DNA from 3 places in the Lysinibacillus sp. TE18511 genome. Region 3 is predicted to be linked to each of the others. Evidence: riboswitches for the same ligand, from Rfam matches in the RefSeq annotation. Region 3 holds a riboswitch; each other region holds the start of a gene.
The links. A riboswitch is a leader RNA that binds a small molecule or an ion and turns the genes downstream of it on or off. The one in region 3 is predicted to bind S-adenosylmethionine.

Region 1 (4,548 bases), on a different contig from region 3:
ATATAGAGGGACAGGCAATGAGTTTAGTGAAATATGAGATTTTGAATAAAGTGGCTGAGGTAGCAAGCTTTACAAAAGCAGCAGATGCTTTAGGTTTAACTCAATCCGCTGTAAGCCATGCCGTTTCGAGTTTAGAAAAGGAGTTCGGCTTTGCGCTCATTCATAGAAGCCGCGCGGGTGTCACGTTAACGAGCGAAGGGGATACAATGTTAAGAGCAATGAGACATGTCCTTGATGCTGAGGAATTACTACAACAGGAAGCTGCACATATACTTGGTGTTACTCGTGGAAAAGTACGAATTGGTGTCATCTCAAGTATTTCCTCAAACTGGATGCCTGAAATTGTTCGTATGATGGACAATCAATTTCCTGGCATACAAGTCGAATTGCGAGAGGGAGACTATTATGAAATTGAACAATGGCTTCTGAGTGGGGAGGTTGATGCTGGATTTTTAAATGGTCAAAAGTCTGGGCAATTTCAATATATCGAACTCCAGCAGGATCCATTGTTGTGTATTGTCTCTGATAAAAGTCTACTTTATGATAAAACAGAAATTGATATAGTGGAATTAGAAGACATGCCATTTATCATGACTTCTTATAAAGGGACAAATGATGTAAAAGTACTTTTAGAGCAATATCACGTAAAGCCAAATATTCGTTTTGAACTATCAGAAGAGGTAGGGATCATTTCGATGATTTCTCACCAGCTTGGCATTAGTATTTTACCGAAATTAGTTACGAATAACTTGCCTACTACGATAAAAGCCATACCTTTAAAACAAGGTGGCTATCGTACAATTGGAATAGCAATGAAACACCAGGCATCACCAGTGACCAAAAAATTTGCGGAAATATTAAGAAACTGGTTGAAAGAACAAAATTTGGAATGATTTTAGCTCATCACTGAAAGTTGTGGCCAGTCGGAACGGAAATCAACCACACGTTATGGTGATGATCCATAAATCTTGAGGTAAATTATAGAGAAGAGCAACACGCCCTATAAAAACAACATTGAAGCTTTACATATCCTTAAGTTAAAATAGTATTTGTATATTTTTTAGAAAAAAGGTGAGTGTATGGGGACATTACGAGGTAAGACCGTACTCATTACAAGTGGGGGAACGCTTGAAAAATGGGATCGTGTGCGAGGGCATACGAATTTATCAAAAGGGTCGATGGGCTGTTATTTAGCTGAGGCGGCACTAGCGGCTGGAGCTAACGTCTTATATTTGCATGGTTATTTCGCACAACTGCCGATAAATAAAGATAAAATGCGTACCATTCGATTTGAAGGTATAGAGGATTTAGGCGAGAAAGTTCGACAGTCTGTTCAGCAAGAACAGGTGGATATCGTTATTATGGCGGCAGCTGGCTCAGATTGGCTCATTGATAAAGTATATGACCAATCCGGAAATTTAATGGAGGAAGCAGGTAAAATGCCATCTGACGAGCCACCTATCATTCACTTTAAAAAGGCGCCTAAAGTATTAGGTCAAATAAAAGAATGGCAACCGAATGTTACTTTAGTGGGCTTTAAACTCGAGGCAACAGATGATGAGGAATTTTTACTGTCCCGCGCACGTCTACGGATGGAATCGGCTAACGCTCAGTTTATGGTAGCAAATAGCTCGCAGTCATTATATGGTGGAGATGAGCCACATTGGATTGTACCGGCTGAAGGCGAACCAATAAAGGTAATGGGCAAGCAAAAAACGGCGTCAGCATTAATGGATTTTTTACAAAATACGTAAAGTGAAAACTGTGTAGAGAAAAAGATCTGCACAGTTTTTCATTTTGTTTTGTGAATATTCACAAAATGGAAGTTGTATGCGTTAGGTTTTCTGAAAATGCATTTCACTCTGTAATAAGTGAATGGTGGGAGTAATACTACTTTTTAATACGGAATAAAATAACTTGTATATAGTAAGCTTCAAGGAAAATAAACGTCTTAACTAAAATATTCGAACTTTAAATAATCCTTTTTACTTAATTACAAAGTATTCGACTAGGAATTGTAATATTTATATTGACAAGAGGTTTTCTGAATTATAGAATTATTTCCAAGAAACATAATACTCTTATCGAGAGAGGTGGAGGGACTTGGCCCAATGAAGCCTCGGCAACCAATAGTGTAGGTGCCAAATCCAACAGGGCGATCTGAGAGATAAGGGGGCTATAAATCAATTTGATGCGTTGGCCTCTTATGTACAAAAAGTATGTAAAAAGAAGGGGTGTATCGGATGACTCAACAGGCAAAGATCGATGACAAAAAGCTAGAGGCAATTGCAAAGGCCATTCAGAATTTAGAATATGGAGAAGTGAACATTACGATTCAAGACGGTGTCATTGTTCAGATTAACAGACTTGAAAAGCAGAGATTTCCACAGAAAAAGTAAATAATAGGATGTCAGTTTGCTAGATATTTGAAGGCCACAAAGAAAGCAGGGATTATTTTCTTTGCTTATTTGTGGCTTTTTTAGAAGTTAGCCAGAGGTGCTTGATTATTGTAGAGGTCCTGCTGTGCGGTATTTCCGTTAAAATTGAACATTCTTCTTTTAAGACATCGACGTTAATAGCGTTTCATAATATGGCTCAATCTTCAGCAATTGTTTATGATACAAAAAACAGGATGGATCACGATGAACCATCCTATTTTCAGATGTAGTCAATTCTAATTGCTTATGAGATAGTATCCTAGCTATAAAAACTTTTAGGGATCTCCCCAATATGTCTACGATGATAGAGTAGGGGCTCTTTTTGTGCATTATCAATGGCTAGGACCTGCCCAATAAATATCGTATGGTCTCCAGCATCGATTTGTTGAATGGTTGTGCATTGTAAAGTGGCTACAGTGTCGTGTAAAATCGGTAGACCGTGAACGGAAGTTGACCACTTTGCCTGAGCAAAACGATCTGGGATTTTACTTGAAAATAGTGTACATAAATGTTCTTGATTGCTCGCTAAAATATTCACAGCGAACTTTTTAGCTGCTGTAAAATATGGATGAAGCTGTGATTTTTTGTCGAGCGACCATAAAATAAGGAGTGGATCTATGGAAACTGACGCAAAGGAATTGACAGTTAAGCCAATAGGTTCATCAGCGTCATTACAAGCTGTGACAACCGTAACGCCTGTTGGATAATTACCCAATGCTAGTTTAAAAGCAGCTACTTTGTCTGTCATTCTAATCACCTCTTGTTATTTTATGGTTCATCACCAAAAGTTGTGGGTGACATTTGTTAAGACGTATGCCTTGTATATAAGTTGATTGGAGTGGAGACTGGGCGACTCCTTGGGGATCAGCGTCACAAATGAGACCCTGGAGCGAGCAACGCGAGTGAAGCGGCTCATCGGACGCCCCCAGGAAGCTCTGCTCTGCGCGAAAGCGAAGCGTCAGCGGCAAAGCGCCCAGTCGGAACGGAAATCAACCACACGTTATGGTGATGAACCTATTTTATGTGAATATAACATCGATTTACCTAAATGAAAAACTTTTTTATTTGATGCTCAGCAAATATTAACTTCCTTGCTGAGCATCTTGAAATAGTTAGCATAAAATATAGCAACTTCTTAACAAATTGAATATTCTTAATTTTATTTTAAACCAACAAAACTAACAGGTAAAGTATATAATAGTGGGAGAAAAAAGGGGGGTAGTCATGACTTTATATTTTGACCATCTAGTTCATCAAGTTCAATCACCAGACAATGTAAAGGTTTTTTTAAACAAACGTAATATCCATACAGTTAACGGCGGTCAACACACAATGTGGGGGACATATAATGCGCTAAGCTACTTTGGATTAAACTATATTGAGCAAATAGCAATTTATGATCGTAATTTATTTGAAAATGCAGCGGAATTGCCTTATTCCCTACACTATACGTTTAAGCGGGCGCAGGAGCATTATGGATTTTCACGAATTGCATTACGTACAAAAAATATTGAAGAAGAAGGACAACGTTTGCGTGCACTTGGTTTTGAGGTGTATGGTCCTGATGCTTGCAGTCGAACAAGACCAGATGGCTCCGTCGTAGAATGGAAGCTATTGCATTTTGGGAAGTCAGAGCAGGCAATTGATTTTCCTTTTTTAATCGAGTGGGCTGCTGATGATGAGGACCGTTTTGCACAATTACAGGCAAGTGGAGCAATCCATCCAAAACAATCGATCACAATGGAATCGGTGCAATTTTATGTAAAGGATGTGCGAGCTACCGTGAAATTATGGCAGGAGGTATTGCAATTACCAGAGCCTGAGCAACATTCACAGTATATGTCCTTGCGCTTTCCGAATATTCGTTTAGATTTTTATGAAAAAGATGCTGCAACTGCGATGGCACTTGGTCATTTAAGTGAGGGACCATTTGGGGTGACACTTAAAGATCCTGAAAAAATAAAAGAAACAATAGTATTTCCAGGAGCTTTTTATTGGATCAATCGTTGAAGTTTTAGCTAGTAGTAGTCAATAGAAAACAAAACATCAAATATTTAAAAAGGAGCCGTTCAGCAATCGAACAGCTCCTTTACGCTTATAATTTCACAAC
Region 2 (4,548 bases), on a different contig from region 3:
AAACTTAGATCCTTTAGATGTATATAATTACTGTTTTAGCATTAAAAAAGGTTTAACAGGAGCATATATTTCATTCTATTCCAATGAATATTTATTATATGTAAATAATGATGTTATTGATATTATTTCAAATGACTCCATGAATATTAATAAGCTAAAAGATAACTATAAAAACCTTTATGATACGTATTATGAGATCTCTAATAAATAATTAAAACATTTATTAATTTACTAAATAAGTAAAGTAGTATTGTACTTAGGTGCTTTCCTTGAAAAAAGGGAGTCCTTTTGTTATGTAGCTAAAGGGGTAGCATTCTTGTATTAAATGAAGTGGAAAAAGAATAACATTGTGAACAAATATACTTAAACCTAGATTATTTAAATGTAAGCGCCGAACACTACACACTTTCTAATGAATTAATAATCGTGAGACAACCTCGATGATCATTCATTAGGAGGTTTTTTCATAGCCCGATCAGAACTCACCTCTTAAATAATAGACACTGCATAAAATATGTTTTTCCTTGGCCTGATTTACCGGAAATCAATAAATGTCGCCCTGTTGCTGAAAGTACTTTCATGGAGGTAAACTTTCAATGAATGAAGTAGATTTTTTTGGTTGGAAAATTCGTTTTAAAGATGAATTAAGAGCTATAAAAGATAACGATGCAAAAGAGATCATTATTATTGAAGGTATTCTAGAACTAAATGCAATGATTCGCATTGATGAACACGGTGAACTTCAAATTAAACCTACTTGGGATACTGTTGTTTTAGTTAATCCAAACGATAATATTATTACTATTCGCCATGCTAATAAAATGAAACTTTAATCAGCGGTGTAATAGGTCCATTCGGTGCTGCTTTAATATTATATCCATATGAACAGGAGTGGTTAGGAGCACAAGACGATTATAGAAAAATTTAATTTTATAAAAAAGGGTATCAATTCTTCGATATCCTTTTCTAACCTTTTAAAAGAAGGTGAAAACTTTGAGTTATATATTAATAAATATATTTATTTTATTTCTTATCATTTTATTTGCTGAGTCATTAATGTATTTAATTACAATAAAAAATACAAAATTAAAAAGCATTTTAACTTATATAGTAATGGCAGTAATAGCGTTTATCACCAGTCAATATATACCTAATGATTATAAGGAATTTACAAAAACAATAGCTACAGCATCTTTAATTTTAGCATTAGTATCTTTATTCAAAAAAATACCAATATTAATTAAAATAGAGGGATTAAATGTCGACAATGACTACAAATAAGAAAAAGTTGAAAGAATCCCGGGTTGTAGGTCAATGAAGTAATGGATTTTATGTAGCATTAATTATTTGTGGTTGTTAGAGTTACTGAATATTTTGTGACGAGAGACGAAAAAGATATGCCTCAATGAATTATTGTAGGGTCATTTGTTATCGCTGTTCTTACTGCAATAGGAATGACGGTTATTTCAAACTGTAGGGAGTGAGAAGATGCTACATAATGGAATAAAATATATCGGATTTTTAGCTATGCTAATGTTTGGAGGCATTTTTATTTTCAGATGGTTTCTTCGAGATGAATTATTATTAGATCAATTCATTGGTTTTTTGGTAGGTTCTATTCTTTTTATAGTGTCTTTTTTTGTTAAAAGAAACTAAATTAGTCTGGTCGTCTCTACGATTACTATTGAGCTTTATAAATATGTCTCTTTACAATAGATGATTACTATCTTTTGCTTCACATTTTCTATACCTTCAATTTCTGCAAATGCACCTACATCTTTGTAATTCTCCTGTATTATAACTAAACAATCTAATTGCCTATCGTCGTGATAGATGGTTCTATGATTACACCAATATTTTTAACATCTTAATTTAGCACTTCATGAATCGCTCCTCTCTTTTTTACCGTGGTCGCCTTAAAGCGGATTTTCTTTCTTGAAAAAACGTTTTTATGTGCTTTGAAATAGTATTTAATTAAAAACATGTTGCAATAATAGATGTTTTATTATAGTATTTCATTATTGTGCAAAAAAATAATATTTTTTCTTCTTATCAAGAGAGATGGAGGGACTGGCCCTATGATATCTCGGCAGCGGAACTTAGTGATTAAGTTACTGTGCCAAATCCAGCAAGCAATGGCTTGATAGATAAGAGGAGTGTTTTATAAATATAAGACCTCTTCTTGTTATTTCGAGAAGAGGTCTTTTTTTAGAAAAAAATGGACAAGGATGTGTCCATTTTTAATTTTTGGAGGTAGGACAATGAAGAAAGAGAATCCATGGGCGCTGATCCCATTTGTTGTTTTTTTGATTTTATTTATTGGTTCAGGGGTTATTACAGGTGATTTTTATGCCTTTCCTGTCATTGTAGCCATTGCCATTTCGGGCGCTGTGGCTCTGGCGATGAATCGAAAAGAATCGTTTTCGCGAAAGGTTGATATTTTCTGCAAAGGCGCAGGAAATTTAAATGTCATGCTGATGGTTGTTATTTTTCTCTTGGCTGGAGCCTTTTCAGAGGTAGCAAAAGGCATGGGGGCAGTGGATTCCACTGTTAACTTTGCTTTATCGGTCATTCCGCCAAACCTGCTTGTCGTAGGCTTGTTCATCATTGCCTGCTTTATCTCCCTGTCAATGGGTACATCGGTGGGAACGATTGTTGCACTGGCGCCGATCGGAGTTGGGATAAGCGAGCATATCGAACTTCCCATGGCTTTAGTAATGGCAGCGATTGTTGGCGGTTCGATGTTTGGCGATAATTTATCCATTATTTCAGATACAACCATTACTGCCGTTCGTTCACAAGGCGCACAAATGAAGGATAAATTTAAGGTGAATTTTTGGATTGTGTTGCCGGCAGCTATTGTAACGAGCATTATTTTAGGGGTTATCACAATGGGTGAAACCGCACATGTAGAACATTTAAGCTATAGTTGGGTAAAAATTGTTCCCTATGTTCTGGTTATTATTTTAGCGTTAGCTGGAATGAATGTTTTCTTTGTTCTGGCATTTGGGATTGTTCTCGCCGGGGCTGTAGGCTTAGCGGATGGCAGCTATCATTTAATGAGCCTTATGCAAACGATTGGCGAAGGAATGTCAGGCATGTATGAAATGGCATTTCTTGCGATATTAATAGCTGGAATGGTGGAGGTTATTAAGTTTAACGGAGGAATTGACTTTCTACTTCACCTTACGACACGAAGAATTAAATCGAAAAAGGGTGCTGAATTTGGGATTGCTGGCCTTGTGGGTCTAACTAATTTATCTACGGCCAATAATACGATTGCTATTCTAATTGCTGGTCCACTTGCAAAAAATATTGCTGATCAGTATGGGATTGAGCCAAGAAAGTCCGCAAGTATATTAGATATTTTCTCCTGTACGGTCCAAGGTCTTCTCCCATACGGAGCCCAATTCCTGGCAGCCGCAAGCGTAGCTGGAATATCGCCAGTAAGCATGCTACAATACTCTTTCTATCCGATCTTGATAGGAATTTGCGGGATCATCGCTATCCTTATTGGATACCCCGCACAAAAGAAAGCCTGAACTTCATCACTTTAGAGTGATGGGTGTGGCTTTAGAAAATATTGATTTTACATCGAAAATAATCCAATTGTTTTGAAAGAAAGATTAATCAAAACGATTGGATTTTTTTATGAGGTTGGTAAGGGTATAGATGATCATTCCTATTGAGCTTTTTAAATACGTACACGTGTAATTGTTCTAAAGTCATAGAAACGTGTGGTCAGATTATTCACTATTCTTCAAATAAATCCATTGACATGTTTTTCATAAATTCTCTCACTTCTCGGATGCAAGGAAGTTCACTTTCTACAAGCTCCACCCCGACATTTTTTGCTAGTGGTTGAAGCATCGGGCTTAACTCTTTAGAAACAAATATTTTACTTGGTCTTACCTCTAAGCTTTATAAAAATGCCCATAACACGCCTTGTGCAATTGGTGGCGTTTTAGGCACAGGGAACAATTCGTGTTCAATAACCAAATTGCTTCCTCGTTCAACAAGCATACCAGCAATCGGATAAACAGTGCGGTTCGTTTCTTCCGATTCTACGCCAAAAGGCATGTAAAATATATCATATTCTAATTGTAACGGGCTTTTAGGCTTTTTCTTATATTTTGCTTTTTCAAACATTGAAATTTCCTCGTAGCACTCATACGTTGGCTTTGGTATATTTATATGCAAAATATAGATTTCTTGTAACTCACCATCCATTTGTACTTTAAACGTTGGATATTGATGTGCAGCTACCTGTGGATATTCCCAGCCATCCTTCCGAGCTTCTGTAATATTAATCATCCTACTTACAACATCAATTAATAGTTCTACCTCTAGATGGTTTGGTCTTTCAGGATGCGTTCCTTCTTGATAGCTACGGTATTGAATCCAGTTCTTCTTCCCTCTATACGACAGCCCACAATCTTTAATTAGCAGATAATCTGCTGAATCTAACTCTTCTCTATCAACAAAATTCACAGTTAAAACATTTAAGCTATAGGAAAAATCACTCGATAAATTTTTCTCAAAAAGTAT
Region 3 (4,548 bases):
CTCGAATTGCTGCAATATGTGCTGGCGTTGTACCACAGCAACCTCCGACAATATTCAGCCAACCCTTTTCTGCAAAACCTTTTAATTTCTGAGATAACGATTCAGGCGACTCATGGTAGCAACCTTCCTCATCAGGTAAGCCCGCATTCGGATAACAACTAATATAGCCAGTTGAAAGCTCTGCTAATGAGCGAATGTGGTCAGTCATAAACTCTGGTCCCGTCGCACAGTTTAAGCCGACTGATAACGGCTTAATATGCTCAATGGAAATGTAGAAAGCATCGATTGTTTGACCGGCAAGTGTCGTGCCCATCGGTTCAATTGTTCCCGATATCATCACAGGGAGCTCTTTTCCAGTTGCTTCAAAAGCGCGAGATACGCCTAGAGTCCCCGCCTTAACATTCAACATATCCTGACTTGTTTCTAGCAATAGAACGTCCGCCCCAGCTTCGATTAATGCCTTGGCCTGAACGTAAAAGTTTTCCTCTAACTCATCAAATGAAATACCACCTGTTACCGACAAGGTTTTTGTAGTTGGCCCCATAGCCCCCGCTACAAAACGTGGCCAATCGGATGTTGAAAATTCATCTACTACTTTGCGCGCAATTTCCACAGCACGTTTATTGATTTCTTCTGCCTTCTCGCCAAGATCATATTCGTTTAGTACAAGTGGTGTTCCACCAAATGTATTTGTACAAATAATATCTGCTCCAGCCTCTAAATATTTTCTATGAACTTTTTCAAGCACATCTGGTCTAGTTAGCACAAGATTTTCATTACAGCCATCGTATTCTTCGCCGCCAAAATCCTCCGCTAATAAATTTTCATTTTGTAGCATTGTACCCATTGCGCCATCAAGAATTAATATTCGTTTCTCAAGTTGTTCTTCAATCAAGTGCTTAGCCATTTATACTTACCCCTTTTTTCTGTTCATCCAATTGCTCAATATATTTCATCAATTCAAGTGTCATATCATAGCGCAGAAACGGTGTGATAAGATAAATACCATTGAAATATTCCGCTGCTACTTCTACTAATTCCTTGGCAATTGCAATCCCTTCTAGTGTTGCGCGTTCCTTATCATCACCACAAGCCTTCATACGCGTTAACGCATCATCTGATAGTTTGATGCCTGGTACTTCATGATGTAAAAACTCCGCACTTTTATAGCTCGTTACTGGCATAATACCTATATATATTGGTGTTTCTAAATGCTTTATCGCCTCGTAAATTTCCACGATTTTTTCCTTTGTATAAACAGGCTGTGAAATAAAATAATCTGCCCCATGTTCAATTTTCTTTTCTAATCGAGACACAGCACGATCCAGTACACGTACATTAGGATTAAACGCTGCCGCTACAGAGAAATTTGCCTTTTTACGAAGTGGTTTCCCTGAGAACGATACACCTTCATTTAACTGTTTTATTAATTGGATTAGTTCCATTGAAGATACGTCATAAACGCTAGTCGCCCCTGGGAAATCACCTACCTTTGTCGGATCTCCAGTAACCGCTAAAATATCATGAATCCCAAGTGCATTTAATCCCATTAAATGTGATTGAAGACCAATTAAATTACGATCTCGGCATGTTATATGTGTCAATGGGCGTACCCCATGTACTTCTTTTAATAAGGCACCCATCGCAATATTACTAATCCTTGGCGATGCCAGTGAATTATCAGCCATCATGACTACATCTGCGCCAGCTTTATACAATTTTTCGGCACCTTCAATAAAGCCTTCAATTTCTAAATGTCTAGGAGTATCTAACTCCACGATAACTGAGCGTTCTCGTTTTACTTTTACATGTAATGGCTCATAACTTGGCGGCTCTGCCTCACGTAAAACTGCGATTTTTTCTGGCTTTGCGTGCTTTTCCTCAACTGGAGATAGCGCCTCTAAATACTTTTTCACTGCGGCAATATGTTTGGGTGTCGTACCACAGCAACCACCTATTAAACGCACTCCCTGATCACGAAGTGCTACAGCTGCTCGCCCAAAATAATCTGCCTCAGATTCATAAACGACACGGCCATCCTCCAAATCAAGAAGAGATGCATTCGGATACGCTGACATAAATGCCTTTTCAGGAAGCTCTACACCTTCAAATGCTTGAATAGTATGGTGTGGGCCTAAGCGACAGTTAACACCTACGATATCAGCACCTAGCGCTTCAAGTTTATGTAAAGCGGCGTTTAAACTCATTCCATTTTGCAAAATGCCTGGTTCGTGCATAGAAACTTGCGCAATAATCGGTAATTTTGTTTTAGCCCGTAGCATTGTTAAAGTTGCTGTCAGCTCTTCAAAATCATAATAGGTTTCAAGCAAAAGACCATCTGGATTTCCCGCAAGTAAAACAGTTGTTTGCTCTTCAACCGTTGCTAGAATTTCCTCCAACGTTGCATCACTCTTTCGAATACCACGGATTCCTCCAATAGTACCCAAGACAAATTGTCCACCATCTGCCGCCGCTCGTTTGGCAATCGTAATAGCAGCTTCATTAAACTGCTGCACACGTGATTCTAATCCATAGCGAACTAATTTTATGGCATTAGCTCCATAAGTGTTTGTTTGAATAATGTCGGCTCCAGCTGCTATATACTCTCTATGAATCTTTTCAATTAATTCTGGTCTCTGAACATTCATTTCCTCATGGCAGTACTCCAAGCCATAGCCATATAAAAGCGTACCAATTGCACCATCTGCCGTAAGAACATTCGTTTTTAACTTTTCAAGCAATCCCATAAAACTAGCCTCTCTTCCCTTATCTATAAAATAAAAAAGCCTTCTCAAAAAAAGAAGGCTTTTACGTTTCGTAATTGTTTTTCCTTCTCATCTTCGACACATTGGTCTTCTGGATTTAGCACCTGACAAAAAGTTGGTTGCTGAAGCTTCATAGGGCCAGTCCCTCAGCTTCTCTTGATAAGAATGTAGTATGAATTTTTTAAATAATTAAAAGAATCATATCGTTTACGAACGATAGAGTCAAGACTATTTCACTGAACAAAAGATATTTTATACGAAAAAAATATTATATTTTGATTTTTATGAAACAATTACAATAGTTTTTCAGCAAGTTCTTCACCAATTTTTTTCCCGTTTTGAATACAAGCACCTATGCCTACTCCAAAATAAGAGCATCCTGCTATTAATAAATTGGGATAGTTGTTCTCAAGCTCTTGCACTAGACCTTGCAACGCCTCACGATGTGCCAAGTCATACTTCGGCATTTGATCAATCCATTTTGTCACATCGACAACAGTTGGTTTTTCCTCAATCCCCAAGCTTTTTCTTACATCCTCTAAGGCAACAACTGCTAATTCTTCATCTGTCATCATACGCAATCTCTCATACGCAGGGTTAATGCTCTTATAAAAAAGTCGTACAAGTAATTTCCCTTCTGCAGAGGTGTGCTTCCACTTGCGACTTGTCCACGTTGCTGCATTACATATAACATCGGAATTATGTGACACAATATAGCCTGTTCCATCTGCTGGTAATCTATGATCGGGTACGTCAAATCCTAAGTAAATCGTAATGGCTGATGCAGTATTGAATTGTCCAAAATAGCGGTTCAATGATTCATCTTGCAATAAGTTTTGTACCGAGTCGTTAGGAAGTGCCAAAACAACATGATCTGCTTCAATCATTCTATCGTTTGCTAAAGTAACGATATATTGATTCTCCTGCTTTTTAACACTAGTCGTAGCAATTCCTTTCACAATTTCTACATCTGTTAAAGTTTCTTCAAGTCGTTCAATTAGTGACGATAAACCATTTTTAAATGAAATAAATTTTTTATTAGCAGCTTTCACAAATTGCTCTCTGTTTGCATCGAAACCTTTAATAATACTACCGTAATCATTTTTATAATCGATTAAATACGGTAAAGTGGAAGCAATTGAAAGTTGATTTAAATCTCCCGAATATACACCTGCAAGTACTGGTGCTATTTGGTTTTGAACAAGCTCCTCACCTAAATAATACGTTAAAAATTCCCCAATAGAGCTTTCCTTTGTAAACCCTTCATTTGGCATTGTTAAATCCTTTAATGCTACTTTTTTCCCTTCTTCCGATACAAGCGTACTTTCCTCAAGAGATGGTAAGCTCATTGGAATACCGAACGTCGAGTCTGTTGGGATAGCATGTAACTCATTATTTGTATAAATATACGAAATACCAGTTTCGTTATAAACAAGATTCTGTTTAAAATCAAGTTCCTCTACTAACTCTAAAACACCTTTATGACGTGCAACAATGGAATCTGCTCCTGTTTCCAGGATAAAGCCTTGTTCATACTCTGAGTGCAGCTTGCCACCTAGATATGTATTTTTTTCAACGAGCACAAGCTTTACATCTAGGTTTTTCTCTCGAATCTGACGTTGCAAATAATGCATTGTACACAATCCTGTAATTCCGCCACCTAATACAACAACTGTTTTCATGTTAAACCGCCCCTATTTTTAGTTCTTTATTCAGTATAAACTTTTTTACCTAAAAATTACGCAAAACACTTTACAAATTTAGCAAAAATGGAGCTACCCAG

Region 1: another riboswitch for S-adenosylmethionine. It lies ahead of ACVWXS_RS19930 (YezD family protein); the one in region 3 lies ahead of ACVWXS_RS18510 (bifunctional homocysteine S-methyltransferase/methylenetetrahydrofolate reductase).
Region 2: another riboswitch for S-adenosylmethionine. It lies ahead of ACVWXS_RS06190 (Na+/H+ antiporter NhaC family protein); the one in region 3 lies ahead of ACVWXS_RS18510 (bifunctional homocysteine S-methyltransferase/methylenetetrahydrofolate reductase).

The regions. Positions count from the first base shown of each region.
Region 1 is NZ_JBSSFD010000035.1:35,415-39,962, reverse strand. Features, by position in the region: gene ACVWXS_RS19940 (LysR family transcriptional regulator) at 18-893, shown strand; gene ACVWXS_RS19935 (phosphopantothenoylcysteine decarboxylase domain-containing protein) at 1,080-1,754, shown strand; SAM riboswitch class I at 2,079-2,174, shown strand; gene ACVWXS_RS19930 (YezD family protein) at 2,244-2,399, shown strand; gene ACVWXS_RS19925 (flavin reductase family protein) at 2,698-3,186, opposite strand; gene ACVWXS_RS19920 (hypothetical protein) at 3,272-3,490, shown strand; gene ACVWXS_RS19915 (VOC family protein) at 3,663-4,448, shown strand; gene ACVWXS_RS19910 (cold-shock protein) at 4,534-4,548, opposite strand, start outside.
Region 2 is NZ_JBSSFD010000005.1:190,800-195,347, forward strand. Features, by position in the region: gene ACVWXS_RS06175 (hypothetical protein) at 1-211, shown strand, start outside; gene ACVWXS_RS06180 (hypothetical protein) at 597-833, shown strand; gene ACVWXS_RS06185 (hypothetical protein) at 994-1,281, shown strand; SAM riboswitch class I at 2,047-2,154, shown strand; gene ACVWXS_RS06190 (Na+/H+ antiporter NhaC family protein) at 2,262-3,542, shown strand; partial or broken gene ACVWXS_RS06195 (DUF7309 domain-containing protein) at 3,754-4,548, opposite strand, start outside.
Region 3 is NZ_JBSSFD010000030.1:15,764-20,311, forward strand. Features, by position in the region: gene metH (methionine synthase) at 1-907, opposite strand, end outside; gene ACVWXS_RS18510 (bifunctional homocysteine S-methyltransferase/methylenetetrahydrofolate reductase) at 900-2,747, opposite strand; SAM riboswitch class I at 2,832-2,931, opposite strand; gene ACVWXS_RS18515 (protoporphyrinogen oxidase) at 3,059-4,447, opposite strand.